4 regions of the Enterobacter cloacae complex sp. 385G4 genome follow, and region 3 is predicted to be linked to each of the others. Evidence: predicted binding sites of a transcription regulator. Region 3 holds the regulator's gene; each other region holds the start of a gene.

Region 1 (3,108 bases), on a different contig from region 3:
GGCAGGGAGATGATTTTTTGCAGCGTTTTTTCGGTAGACTGGCGCGATCCCGGCAGCGGCTGTTCTGCGGTAACGCACGGTTCGGTATTTCCGAGCTTGCGGCAGACGGCATCGGTCGCCCACTCGGCCATCAGCCGGTAGGTCATCAGCTTGCCGCCGGTAATGGTGATAAACCCGTCCATGCCGTCGCGCTCGGCGTGATCGAGCAGCACGATGCCCCGGCTGACGTTACGTCCGCTCGGATCGTTATCGCTGGCGACAAGGGGACGCACGCCCGCGTAGGCGCGCAGGATACGCGTCTGCGCCATCACCGGCGCCAGCTTTTCCCCTTCGCGCAGCAGAATATCCACTTCTTCGGCGGTGACCCGGTTGACGTCAATGTCGCTGTAGTCAACGTGCGTTGACGTCGTACCGATGAGCGAAATGGTGTCGCCCGGCACCAGAATGTCGGCGTCAGACGGTTTGCGGCAGCGGTTGATGACGTGGTTATTGATGCGGTGGTCAAGGATCAGCAGCGAACCTTTGGCCGGGAACATGCGGATGGATAAGTCGGCGTATTCCGCGATGCGCTGGCCCCAGATCCCCGCCGCGTTGACCACCACGGCGGCGTGCAGCTCGCTGTGCTCGTTGTACTGCGTATCAAACACCCGCACGCCGCAGATGCGATGACCCTCGCGGATAAGCCCGGTCACTTCATGTCCGGTCAGAATGCGCGCGCCATGCTCGCGGGCGTCCAGCATGTTGGCGGCGGTCAGGCGGAACGGATCGACGGTGCCGTCAGGCACCTTCACCGCGCCGATCAGCGTCGGGTTCACCGACGGCTCCAGCCGCCGGGCCAGAGCCGGATCCATGGCCTCAGCCTGAATGCCCGCGGCAGTACAGGCGGTTATAAAGGTTGACTGAAAGGCGAGGTCATCTTCGGGAAGGGTAATAAAGAGACCGTCGGTCGGCTCTATGCAGTGTCGGGCGATACGCTTGAGGATCTGGTTTTCAGCGATACATTCGCGCGCGGATTCACCGTCGGTGACCGCATACCGCGCGCCGCTGTGCAGCAGGCCGTGGTTACGCCCCGTCGCGCCGGTGGCGATATCGTGGCGCTCCAGAAGCGTGACGCTTAAGCCGCGAAGGGCGCAGTCGCGTGCGATGCCGGCGCCGGTTGCGCCACCGCCAATGATAATCACATCGCTGTAGCGTGGATCGTGAATTGTCATTGCCTTTCCTCTATGTTCGTTTTTTAGCATTTAGCCACATAGATTGTGTGGTTTGTTTGATTTCGAACATAAACGCGCGAAATTCGAAACTGAAACGTGATTTCATGCGCTTTTTTGCGCATTCTGTCATATTTCTGTAACAATCTGTGCGTTGATTCACAGTAACAAACCGCATGTTTTTTTAACATCCCCGCCTCTGTAACCAGGCGCGAGATGCCTGGTCATTTTTTGAAAGGCCACGGAGGCTGTTATGCTCAGTATCTTCAAACCTGCGCCGCATCGGGCGCGACTGCCAGAGGCAGAGATCGATCCTCTCTACCGCCGTCTGCGTTGGCAAATCTTCCTCGGGATCTTCTTCGGGTATGCGGCGTACTATCTTGTACGTAAAAACTTTGCGCTCGCCATGCCGTATCTGGTGGAGCAGGGCTTCTCCCGCGGCGATCTGGGGTTCGCGCTGTCGGGGATCTCCATCGCCTACGGTTTTTCCAAATTCATCATGGGTTCCGTGTCGGATCGCTCGAATCCGCGCGTATTCCTGCCTGCCGGTCTGATCCTGGCGGCAGCGGTGATGCTGTTTATGGGCTTTGTGCCGTGGGCAACCTCCAGCATTGCCATCATGTTCGTGCTGCTGTTTCTCTGCGGCTGGTTCCAGGGCATGGGGTGGCCGCCGTGCGGACGCACCATGGTGCATTGGTGGTCACAGAAAGAGCGCGGCGGCATCGTGTCGGTGTGGAACTGCGCCCATAACGTGGGCGGCGGTATTCCGCCGCTGCTGTTCCTGCTGGGGATGGCCTGGTTCAACGACTGGCACGCGGCGCTCTACATGCCTGCCTTTGGTGCCATTCTGGTGGCGATTATTGCCTTCGCCCTGATGCGCGATACGCCGCAGTCCTGCGGCCTGCCGCCGATTGAAGAGTACAAAAACGACTATCCGGATGATTACAGCGAGAAGCACGAAGAAGAGCTGACCGCGAAGCAAATCTTCATGAAGTACGTGCTGCCGAACAAGCTGCTGTGGTACATCGCGGTCGCCAACGTGTTCGTTTATCTCCTGCGCTACGGCATTCTGGACTGGTCCCCGACCTACCTGAAAGAGGTGAAGCACTTCGCGCTGGATAAATCCTCCTGGGCGTACTTCCTGTATGAATACGCCGGTATCCCGGGCACCCTGATTTGCGGCTGGATGTCGGACAAGGTGTTTAAGGGCAACCGCGGTGCGACGGGCGTCTTCTTTATGACCCTGGTGACTATCGCGACGGTAGTGTACTGGCTCAACCCGCCGGGAAATCCGGGTGTGGATATGGCCTGTATGATCGTCATCGGCTTCCTGATTTACGGTCCGGTGATGCTGATCGGTTTGCACGCCCTGGAGCTGGCGCCGAAGAAAGCGGCGGGAACGGCGGCGGGCTTTACCGGCCTGTTTGGCTACCTCGGCGGTTCGGTCGCGGCGAGCGCCATCGTGGGCTATACCGTTGACTTCTTCGGCTGGGACGGCGGCTTTATGGTGATGATCGGCGGCAGCGTGCTGGCGGTTCTGCTGCTGGTTGTTGTGATGATCGGCGAGAAACGTCACCACGCGGAAGTGCTGGCGCGTCGTCAATAAGGAGCATTGCGATGAAATTAACTCCATTAACCACCGGCCTGCTGCTGGCAGGCCTGATGACAGGCTCTGCCCTGGCGGCGGATAAAATCGTTATCGCCCACCGCGGTGCCAGCGGCTATCTGCCGGAGCATACGCTGCCGGCGAAAGCGATGGCCTATGCCCAGGGCGCGGATTACCTGGAGCAGGATCTGGTGATGACGAAGGACGACCAGCTGGTGGTCCTGCATGACCACTATCTTGACCGCGTCACGGACGTGGCGGAGCGTTTCCCGGACCGCGCGCGCAAAGACGGTC
Region 2 (3,108 bases), on a different contig from region 3:
CAAAGATAAACAGGCCCCACATGCCGTATACGATACTTGGGATGGCCGCCAGCAGTTCGATGGCAATACCCAGCGGGCGACGCAGCCAGCCCGGCGCCAGCTCCGTCAGGAACAGCGCAATACCGAAGCTTACCGGAACCGCAATCAGCAGGGCGATGAACGAGGTCACCAGCGTACCGTAAATCGGCACCAGCGCACCGTAGATATCGTTCGGCGCGTCCCACTCTTTGGTCCACAGGAAAGAGAAACCGAATTTCTGAATGCTCGGCCAGGAGGAGAAAATCAGAGACACGATAATGCCGCCCAGCAGCAATAGCACAATCAGCGCAGCCAGTTTGACCAGCGCGCCGAAAATCATGTCACCTTTTTTACCCGGAGGGTTAAATGCAGGCTTGGTTGCAGCCATAAATCACTCTTCTGTTAAACGCGTTTACGAAATCGGCGGGTAAGCGCAAGCGCCACCCGCCATTTTCGTCAGAATGCTAAATTAATACAATGCTTTACCGCTGCTGTCTTTCACGTTGGTTTTCCATGCAGCACGAATCTGCTCAACCACGCTGTCTGGCAGGCTGGCGTAATCCAGGTCGTTAGCCTGTTTGCCGCCGTTTTTGTATGCCCAGTCAAAGAACTTCAGCACTTCAGTACCTTGCTCTGGTTTCTTCTGATCTTTGTGAATCAGAATGAACGTTGTAGAAGTGATTGGCCACGCGTTGTCGCCTTTCTGGTTAGTCAGATCCTGTGCGAAGGATTTGCTCCAGTCAGCGCCTTTCGCTGCGTTAGCGAAGTTCTCTTCAGTTGGGCTAACCGGTTTGCCGTCAGCAGAAACCAGTTTGGTGTAAGCCAGGTTGTTCTGCTTAGCGTAAGCGTATTCTACGTAACCGATAGAGCCAGGCAGACGCTGTACGAAGGCAGCGATGCCGTCGTTACCTTTACCGCCCAGACCGGTTGGCCAGTTAACGGTAGAGCCGGAGCCGACTTTCGATTTCCACTCTTCGTTCACTTTTGCCAGGTAGCTGGTGAACACGAAGGAGGTACCGGAACCATCAGCACGACGAACCACAGCAATGTTCTGCGAAGGCAGCTTAACGCCCGGGTTCAGTTTGGTGATGGCTTCGTCATCCCATTTTTTGATTTTGCCCAGGTAGATGTCACCCAGGGTTTTGCCGTCCAGCACCAGCTCGCCTGATTTCAGGCCAGGGATGTTAACGGCCAGCACAACGCCGCCGATCACGGTCGGGAACTGGAACAGGCCTTCCTGATTCAGTTTTTCATCAGACAGCGGAGCGTCAGATGCGCCGAAATCAACGGTATTCGCGGTAATTTGTTTAACGCCACCGGAGGAGCCGATACCCTGATAGTTAACCTTGTTGCCGGTTTCCTTCTGGTAGGTATCCGCCCATTTGGCATACACCGGCGCAGGGAAGGTTGCACCGGCACCTGTCAGGCTTGCTGCTGCGAATACAGAGAAAGCGCTCATGGATAAGGTCGCGGCGACAACAGTTGCGACAGTGGTACGCATAACTTTCATAATGTCTCCTGCAAGGATTTCGTAAATCATTGTTTAAGTGGCTACGATGAGCAAAATAGGACAAACAGGTGACAGATAAATGTACGAAATATGACAGTTTTATGACAATGCATGCCTGCACGTTAACCTCATGAATAAACACATGATTTTATTTTTCACTAAAGCATCATGATGAAAGGAAGTGTGGTTCAGAATGGAAAAAATGACAATGACTGTAATATGTAACAGGGGCGGAAACATTTCGCCCCTGTGTTTATTCAGTTGGCGATCTCCAGCGTGATGGTGGCGTAGGCGTCAAAGGTCCCCGGCCTGGGCTGAGCGCCTGTCGCACTGGCTGGCGCCGCGGAAAACGTCAGCGAGTTGGTTTCTGCCCCCTGATTGTTCGGCCCCCTGTCCATACTCATGCTGCCGCCGTTCACATTCACCGCGCGGTCGGCCTTGTCATAAATGACAATCCCGACATCATCATTACCGTTGACTTTCATCATTGTCGCGCTGGAGTCAACCGGATCGGCATGAAGGGAAGAGTAGACGATATTTTCATCCCTAATTCCGGTGCACTGGACGAGGATGGTTTTGGTCACCTTGTGGCTGGAAACGGGCGTGCCCTGCACCGCAGAAAACGCCGTAGAAGGAATTTTACCAAAATCGATTTCCAGCGACTGCCCCGACGCAATCTCACAGCTTTGCGGTGCGACGATATCACCCGAAATACGGATTTCTGCCAGCTTTTCGGTACTCGCCAAAGAGGATTGTGTGTTTATTCCGCCGTACAGATCCGCGACGATCGTGCCGGGTACCGTGACCTTGCCGATAAAAGGTTTGTTAACCAGAAATGACAGCTTGATCTCCGATCCCGTATCCAGTATCGCCTGGTTGCCTTCTTCGCCATCCGCATAGCAGTACATACCGGAGGTTACGCGATTTGGTTCCGCAGAAAAGGGTACGGGAATAAAGTTACGTCCCAATACATGAATCGAGGAGGCAATACTCAAGTTGTCATTCAGTCTGTAGTAGGTATAACCGTTTCTCGTCGTATCGACGTTCAGAGGCGAAGTGGCCGTATAGTAAATCTCTCGAAAGACGGTGGTATAGCGCGTCAGGCAATTACATTCAACTTTATAGGTCGTGGGGGACGTTAGGGTCTCCAGATCTCTTATCTCCATACCCGCTTTATTTTTATCAGCCGGTATTTGCTGATTATTCACATTCAGATTGTAGAGATAGGTTCCACCTACTGCATGGCAGATCCCATCCCCCGCAAGCGCAGCCTTGCTCCATGTACTGAATAAAAGCGTCATTACAACAAACAGCCTTTTCAAACCCAATTTCATCGCGCTATTCCTGTTGGCAAACTGCCGTTGTCTGAACCAGCTCGACACCTGTCGGCTTGTTAATGTGGTAATGCACCGTGCAGCGACTGGCATTCCCCTTTCCCCAGTTCAGTGAAAACGTACCGTCTTCCGGCATACCGGAAAGGTAGACATCGCCGTTATCCCCGACAATGCCGGTCACGCTGCCGGACTCAAGCTCCGCGGACGCCATCGCGCCAAAGGGGACGGGTTGTCCATTCGCCTGAC
Region 3 (3,108 bases):
TGGCATCGAGCAGGGTGGTTTTACCCGCGCCGGTTGCGCCAGTGATGGCAAACAGACCGTTGCTGGCAAAAGGCTCCGCGGTGAAGTCAATTTTCCACTCGCCCTTGAGGGAGTTGAGATTTTTCAGGCGCAGGCTCAGAATTTTCATGCGTTTTCTTCCTCGTCATTGAGGGCGTGCAGAGTATGGCTGAACAGCTCGTTGAGCCTGACGCGCTTCGCATCATCGATCTCTTCCTGCGACAGTCGGCGCTCGAACACCTCTTCTACGCGCAGTTCGCTAAGCGTTTCGCGCTGGGCGCCGAGCAGAATTTTCTCGCGCTGCTCGCGGCTGCGGCGCACCAGCAGCACCTCAACCGGCAACTCTTCGGTCAGCGCCTGAATTTTCCGCTGCATATCGTGCAGGTAGTCATCGGTGGTGATTTCAATATCCAGCCAGACGGGCGGGTTAAGCTCAGCGCCGCGCCACTGCTCAAGCTGGGCGGTGATGGCAGCCAGATCGCCCTTCAGCACCGCCAGCGGCTGGGTGACCGGCACTTCCAGCGTCTCGACGGCGCTGAGTTTGCCCTCATCAAAGCTCACCAGATGCACGGATTTGGCTTTTCCGGTTTCATCGAAGCTGAGCGAAATAGGGGAGCCACAGTAGCGGATATGCTCGCAGCCGCCGATGACCTGGGCGCGGTGAATGTGCCCGAGCGCGATGTAGTCCGCGGGCGGGAAGTTTTGCGCCGGAAAGGCGTCCAGCGTACCGATATAGATCTCGCGGACCGCGTCACTTTTGCTGGCCCCGACGGTGGTGAGGTGCCCGGTGGCAATGATCGGAATGGCCTGTTCACCGCGCAGGGCACAGGCTTCCGCGTGCTGCTGGTGATAGTAGTCGGTGATGGCCTGCAATAAATGCCGCTGCTTTTCCGCGCCCGACAGTCCCGCCTGGCTTTGCACGATGTCGCGCGGACGTAAAAAGGGAATCGGACACAGTACCGCGCCCGGCGACCCGTCGCGCTTTTTCAGGATCTGCGGGGCGTGCCCTGCGCTGGCGACGACGGTGGTATTGAGAAATGCCAGGATGTCGCGGGATTCATAGAGCGTCGCGACGGAATCATGGTTGCCGGCGACAATCACCAGATGACAGCCGGTTTGCTGCAGATTCACCACGAAGCGGTTGTACAGCTCACGCGCATAGCTCGGCGGCGAGCCGGTATCAAAAATATCTCCCGCCACGATAATCGCGTCCACCTCATGCGTCCGGGCCGTTTCCAGCAGCCAGTTCAGGAACGCTTCATGTTCAGCCGCACGGCTTTTGCTGTAAAAATTTTGACCCAGATGCCAGTCCGAGGTGTGAAGTATGCGCATAGGAGATCCGTGGCGAAAAACGATGCGGGCGATTATAAACTGTCAGGGAGAGGAAAATAACCGCTGTAATAAAACAACAGTTTGCCATTTATAGTGGTACTGTTTTTCATAAATCTGTCATAAATCTGACGCATAATGGCGCCGCATTACAAACTTGTAACTTAAATAAGATAAGACAGGGCAAAGTATGGCGAGACGTATTCTGGTCGTAGAAGATGAAGCTCCAATTCGTGAAATGGTGTGCTTCGTGCTCGAACAAAATGGCTTCCAGCCGGTTGAAGCGGAAGATTATGACAGCGCGGTGAACCAGCTGAATGAACCCTGGCCCGATCTGATTCTGCTTGACTGGATGTTGCCCGGCGGCTCCGGACTGCAGTTTATCAAACATCTGAAGCGTGAAGCGCTGACCCGCGACATCCCGGTGGTGATGCTCACGGCGCGCGGAGAGGAAGAGGATCGCGTGCGCGGTCTGGAGACCGGCGCGGACGATTACATTACCAAGCCTTTCTCCCCGAAAGAGCTGGTTGCCCGCATTAAGGCCGTCATGCGCCGTATTTCCCCGATGGCGGTCGAAGAGGTGATCGAGATGCAGGGCCTCAGCCTTGACCCAACGTCACACCGCGTGATGACCGGCGAAAATCCCCTCGACATGGGGCCTACCGAATTTAAACTCCTGCACTTCTTTATGACCCATCCGGAACGCGTTTACAGCCGCGAGCAGTTGCTGAATAACGTCTGGGGAACTAACGTGTATGTCGAAGACCGGACGGTTGACGTACATATCCGCCGCCTGCGAAAAGCGCTGGAACTGAGCGGCCACGATCGTATGGTACAGACGGTCCGCGGTACGGGTTATCGTTTCTCGACCCGTTTCTGAATAATGACAGGAGTGTGACGCGTGCTGGAACGTCTGTCATGGAAAAGGCTCGTCTTTGAACTGATCTTATGCTGTATTCCGGCCCTTCTTCTGGGGGCCTTACTTGGGCATCTGCCGTGGTTTCTGCTGGCGGCGGTCACCGGGCTGTTAGCCTGGCATTTCTGGAACCTGCTGCGTCTCTCCTGGTGGCTGTGGGTGGACCGCAGTATGACCCCGCCGCCGGGAAGCGGCAGCTGGGAGCCGCTGCTGTACGGCCTGCACCAGATGCAGATGCGTAATAAAAAGCGTCGCCGCGAGCTGGGAAGCCTGATCAAACGCTTTCGCAGCGGCGCAGAGTCGCTGCCGGATGCGGTGATCCTGACGACAGAAGAAGGAACTATTTTCTGGTGTAACGGGCTTGCGCAACAGCTGCTGGGCCTGCGCTGGCCGGACGACAATGGTCAGAACATCCTTAACCTTCTGCGTTATCCCGAGTTCACGCTGTATCTGAAAAAGCGTGATTTCACCCGTCCCCACAATCTGAAGCTGAATAACGGTCGCCATCTGGAAATCCGCGTGATGCCCTACAGCGATCGCCAGTGGCTGATGGTGGCGCGCGACGTGACCCAGATGCATCAGCTGGAAGGGGCGCGTCGTAACTTCTTCGCCAACGTCAGCCATGAGCTGCGAACCCCATTGACCGTGCTGCAGGGCTACCTGGAGATGATGCAGGAGCAAACCCTGGAAGGCGCGCCGCGTGAAAAAGCGCTGCATACGATGCGCGAGCAAACGCACCGTATGGAAGGGCTGGTGAAGCAGCTGCTGACGCTGTCAAAGATTGAAGCGGCGCCTTCTCTTGCGCTGAATGACACCATTGATGTGCCAATGATGCTGCGCGTCGT
Region 4 (3,108 bases), on a different contig from region 3:
TATTGAAGCGCTGCGCAGTGGAGAATACCTGAAGTAACGCTAAGCGCTTAAATAAGCCGGGCAGGAGAACACTCCGCCCGGCTTTTTTTATGCCTGAACGCCGGGTTGGGTCACGCGCAACCCGCTGACGATGGCTGCAAGGGTGGCAAGGGCGCCTGCGGTGAGAAGCGCAACGTGGTTGCCGTTTTGCCCGGCAAGGTTAAACATCAGGGCAACCAGCGCCGCACCGGTGCTTTGCCCCAGCAGACGCGCGGTCCCCAGCATGCCGCTGGCACCTCCGCTGCGGTGGCGCGGTGCAGAGGTAATAATGGTGTGGTTGTTGGGGGACTGAAACAGGCCAAACCCGGCTCCGCACAGGATCATGCGCCAGATGATGTCCAGATCCCCTGGCGATGATGGCAGCAGCGCCAGCGCGAAAAGACCTGTTGCCATCACGGCCAGCCCCACCGCGCCCAACAAACCGGCATGTACACGTTCTATTAAATAACCTGCCAGGGGGGCCATCACCATCGTCGCCAGCGGCCAGGGGGTTAACAGCAGCCCGGTCTCCACTTCGGAACGTCCTATCACGCTTTGCAGGAAGAAGGGCAGAGAAACCAGAGCCAGCATCTGGGCGCAGAATGAGCAGACGGAGGTGCAGATGGAAAGCGAAAAGAGGGGAATACGCAGCAGATCGACCGGCAGTAAGGGCACCGGCAGGGAAAGCTGGCGGCGAACAAAGAAGAAGCCCGTCACCAGCAGGGCAACAAGCTCCACGGCGGTTAGCATCAGGGATTGACCCTGCGCAAAACCGCTCAGGGCGGTAATCAGCAGACCAAAGGTGAGCGCATTCATCACCGCGCTTGCTACGTCAAAGCGCGGCATGGTGCTTTTCGGGCCGTTAGCGGGGAGAAATCGCAGGGCAAAGAAGATGGCCACGATACCCAGCGGCACGTTTATGGCGAACAGCCACTGCCACGAGGCGACAGAAAGAATGGCCGCTGCAATCGTTGGCCCGGCGGCAGAAGAGACCGCGACAATAAACGAATTTATCCCCATGCCGCGGCCCAGATGGCGGTGCGGATAAATTAGGCGGATTAGCGCCGTATTGACGCTCATCAGCGCCGCGCCGCCAAAACCTTGCGCGATGCGCGCCAGCGTCAGCGTATGCAGAGAGTCCGAAAGGGCGCACAGCAGTGATGTAAAGGTAAATACCACCAGCCCGCACTGATATACCCGACGGTAGCCGAACATATCGCCCAGAAAAGAAAAGGAGAGCAGGGAAACCACAATCGCAATCTGATAGGCGTTAACAATCCATATCGAACTGGCCGGGGAAGCATGCAGATCGGTGGCAATGGTGGGAAGGGCAACGTTCGCAATCGCGCCGTCAAGAACGGCCATTGAGATACCAATAATAATCGTAGCGATAGCGCCATACCGCTGGGGCAAAGGCAGGCCATCGGAAAGGTTCTTTTCCATCGGGGATAAATAGCTCAGAGTGAAATTATTCTCAGGGTAACTATTTTAGCATCGTTAACACCGTTTTATGTCGCAGATTTGTAACGAAGTAAACGCGGATTGATTGCAGGTAACATGACGGGAATTTATAATAAAAACCGGTTCTGATTTTTATAAAACACTCTCTATGAGGTGGTAAATGGCAATTGCGGATTTGGATAAACAGCCAGATTCAGTTTCTTCCGTGCTGAAGGTGTTTGGCATCTTACAGGCGCTCGGGGAAGAGCGTGAAATTGGTATCACAGAGTTGTCACAGCGCGTGATGATGTCGAAAAGCACCGTTTACCGCTTTTTGCAAACCATGAAATCACTGGGTTACGTTGCACAGGAAGGCGAATCTGAAAAATATTCTCTGACGCTGAAACTGTTTGAACTGGGTGCCCGGGCATTGCAAAACGTGGATCTGATCCGTAGCGCGGATATTCAGATGCGCGAGATCTCCCGCCTGACCAAAGAGACTATCCACCTGGGCGCGCTGGATGAAGACAGTATTGTTTACATCCATAAAATTGACTCCATGTATAACCTGCGTATGTATTCGCGCATTGGTCGTCGCAACCCGCTTTACAGCACGGCAATCGGTAAGGTTCTGCTGGCGTGGCGCGATCGTGAAGAAGTTAAACAGATCCTCGATGGCGTGGAGTACAAACGCAGCACTGAACGCACCATTACTAACACCGATGAGTTATTAACGGTGCTCGACAAGGTGCGTGAGCAAGGGTACGGCGAAGATAACGAAGAGCAGGAAGAAGGGCTGCGCTGTATTGGCGTTCCGGTGTTTGACCGTTTTGGCGTCGTGATCGCAGGGTTGAGCATCTCTTTCCCAACGCTTCGCTTCTCGGAAGAGCGCCTGCACGAGTACGTGGCTATTCTGCATACCGCCGCGCGTAAGATTTCTGAACAGATGGGTTACCACGACTATCCGTTCTAACCCCGGTTAGCATAAAAAAACGCCGCATCTTTGCGGCGTTTTTTATTTGTCGTAAACGCTGTGGCTCAGCCATTATCAATCACGACGGAGGTCTTACGCAGTACCGGGCAGTTGGTTAACCCAATGATCCCGCTATCCGAATGGAGATACTGCGCCGTGCTGACTCCCTGTGCTGTTAAATACTTACATTGAATGCCTAACCCTGCGGCGTTTTCGGTGCTTCCCACCAGCACGCCATAACCCGTTAAAAGAAGGCCAATCCAGAGTATCGCCAGTGCAACAATTGTACGAATAATTAAGCGCATTATTACCTCTTTATCATTGTTATCATGATGCTAGCCTAACCGGTTTACGTAATGAAACAAGTGCAGGATTCTGAAAAGAGCCTGATGGCGCTACAGTTAGTCCTTGTTTAAGATAACCGTGATAACCTGGTCATATCAGGTCTTTAAACGGAGTGTGGAGTGAAAAAAATACGCTGGGTGATTCTGATTATCGTGCTGATAGCGTGCGTGGTGTTGTGGACGCAGACTATCAACGTGATGTGCGATCAGGATGTACAGTTTTTTAGCGGCGTTTGCGCAATCAATAAGTTTATTCCGTGGTAGCACGCATTTTTTCTTCAGGTGATTTCCTTCCTTCGCGCCAGTGGTAAAATAGACGTTTTTATTGAGGTG

The links. Region 3 encodes PhoB, which activates phosphate uptake and scavenging genes when phosphate is short. Its sites were predicted from a motif close to CTGTCATAAAACTGNCNNAT; they were not measured.
Region 1: glpT (glycerol-3-phosphate transporter) is a predicted target of PhoB. The motif match lies at 1,335-1,354, and genes of this name have one in related genera.
Region 2: pstS (phosphate ABC transporter substrate-binding protein PstS) is a predicted target of PhoB. The motif match lies at 1,617-1,636, and genes of this name have one in related genera.
Region 4: kdgR (DNA-binding transcriptional regulator KdgR) is a predicted target of PhoB. The motif match lies at 1,529-1,548, and genes of this name have one in related genera.

The regions. Positions count from the first base shown of each region.
Region 1 covers NZ_JBXWDD010000001.1:1,513,697-1,516,804, reverse strand. Annotated here, with positions in the region: gene glpA (anaerobic glycerol-3-phosphate dehydrogenase subunit A) at 1-1,211, opposite strand, end outside; gene glpT (glycerol-3-phosphate transporter) at 1,462-2,814, shown strand; gene glpQ (glycerophosphodiester phosphodiesterase) at 2,826-3,108, shown strand, end outside.
Region 2 covers NZ_JBXWDD010000005.1:227,196-230,303, forward strand. Annotated here, with positions in the region: gene pstC (phosphate ABC transporter permease PstC) at 1-406, opposite strand, end outside; gene pstS (phosphate ABC transporter substrate-binding protein PstS) at 488-1,528, opposite strand; gene stgD (fimbrial protein StgD) at 1,786-2,862, opposite strand; gene AC2FAJ_RS15695 (fimbria/pilus outer membrane usher protein) at 2,867-3,108, opposite strand, start outside.
Region 3 covers NZ_JBXWDD010000006.1:93,083-96,190, forward strand. Annotated here, with positions in the region: gene sbcC (exonuclease subunit SbcC) at 1-148, opposite strand, end outside; gene sbcD (exonuclease subunit SbcD) at 145-1,350, opposite strand; gene phoB (phosphate response regulator transcription factor PhoB) at 1,538-2,227, shown strand; gene phoR (phosphate regulon sensor histidine kinase PhoR) at 2,249-3,108, shown strand, end outside.
Region 4 covers NZ_JBXWDD010000001.1:1,063,098-1,066,205, reverse strand. Annotated here, with positions in the region: gene htpX (protease HtpX) at 1-37, shown strand, start outside; gene AC2FAJ_RS05265 (MFS transporter) at 88-1,461, opposite strand; gene kdgR (DNA-binding transcriptional regulator KdgR) at 1,640-2,431, shown strand; gene AC2FAJ_RS05255 (YobH family protein) at 2,497-2,736, opposite strand; gene mgrB (PhoP/PhoQ regulatory lipoprotein MgrB) at 2,896-3,039, shown strand.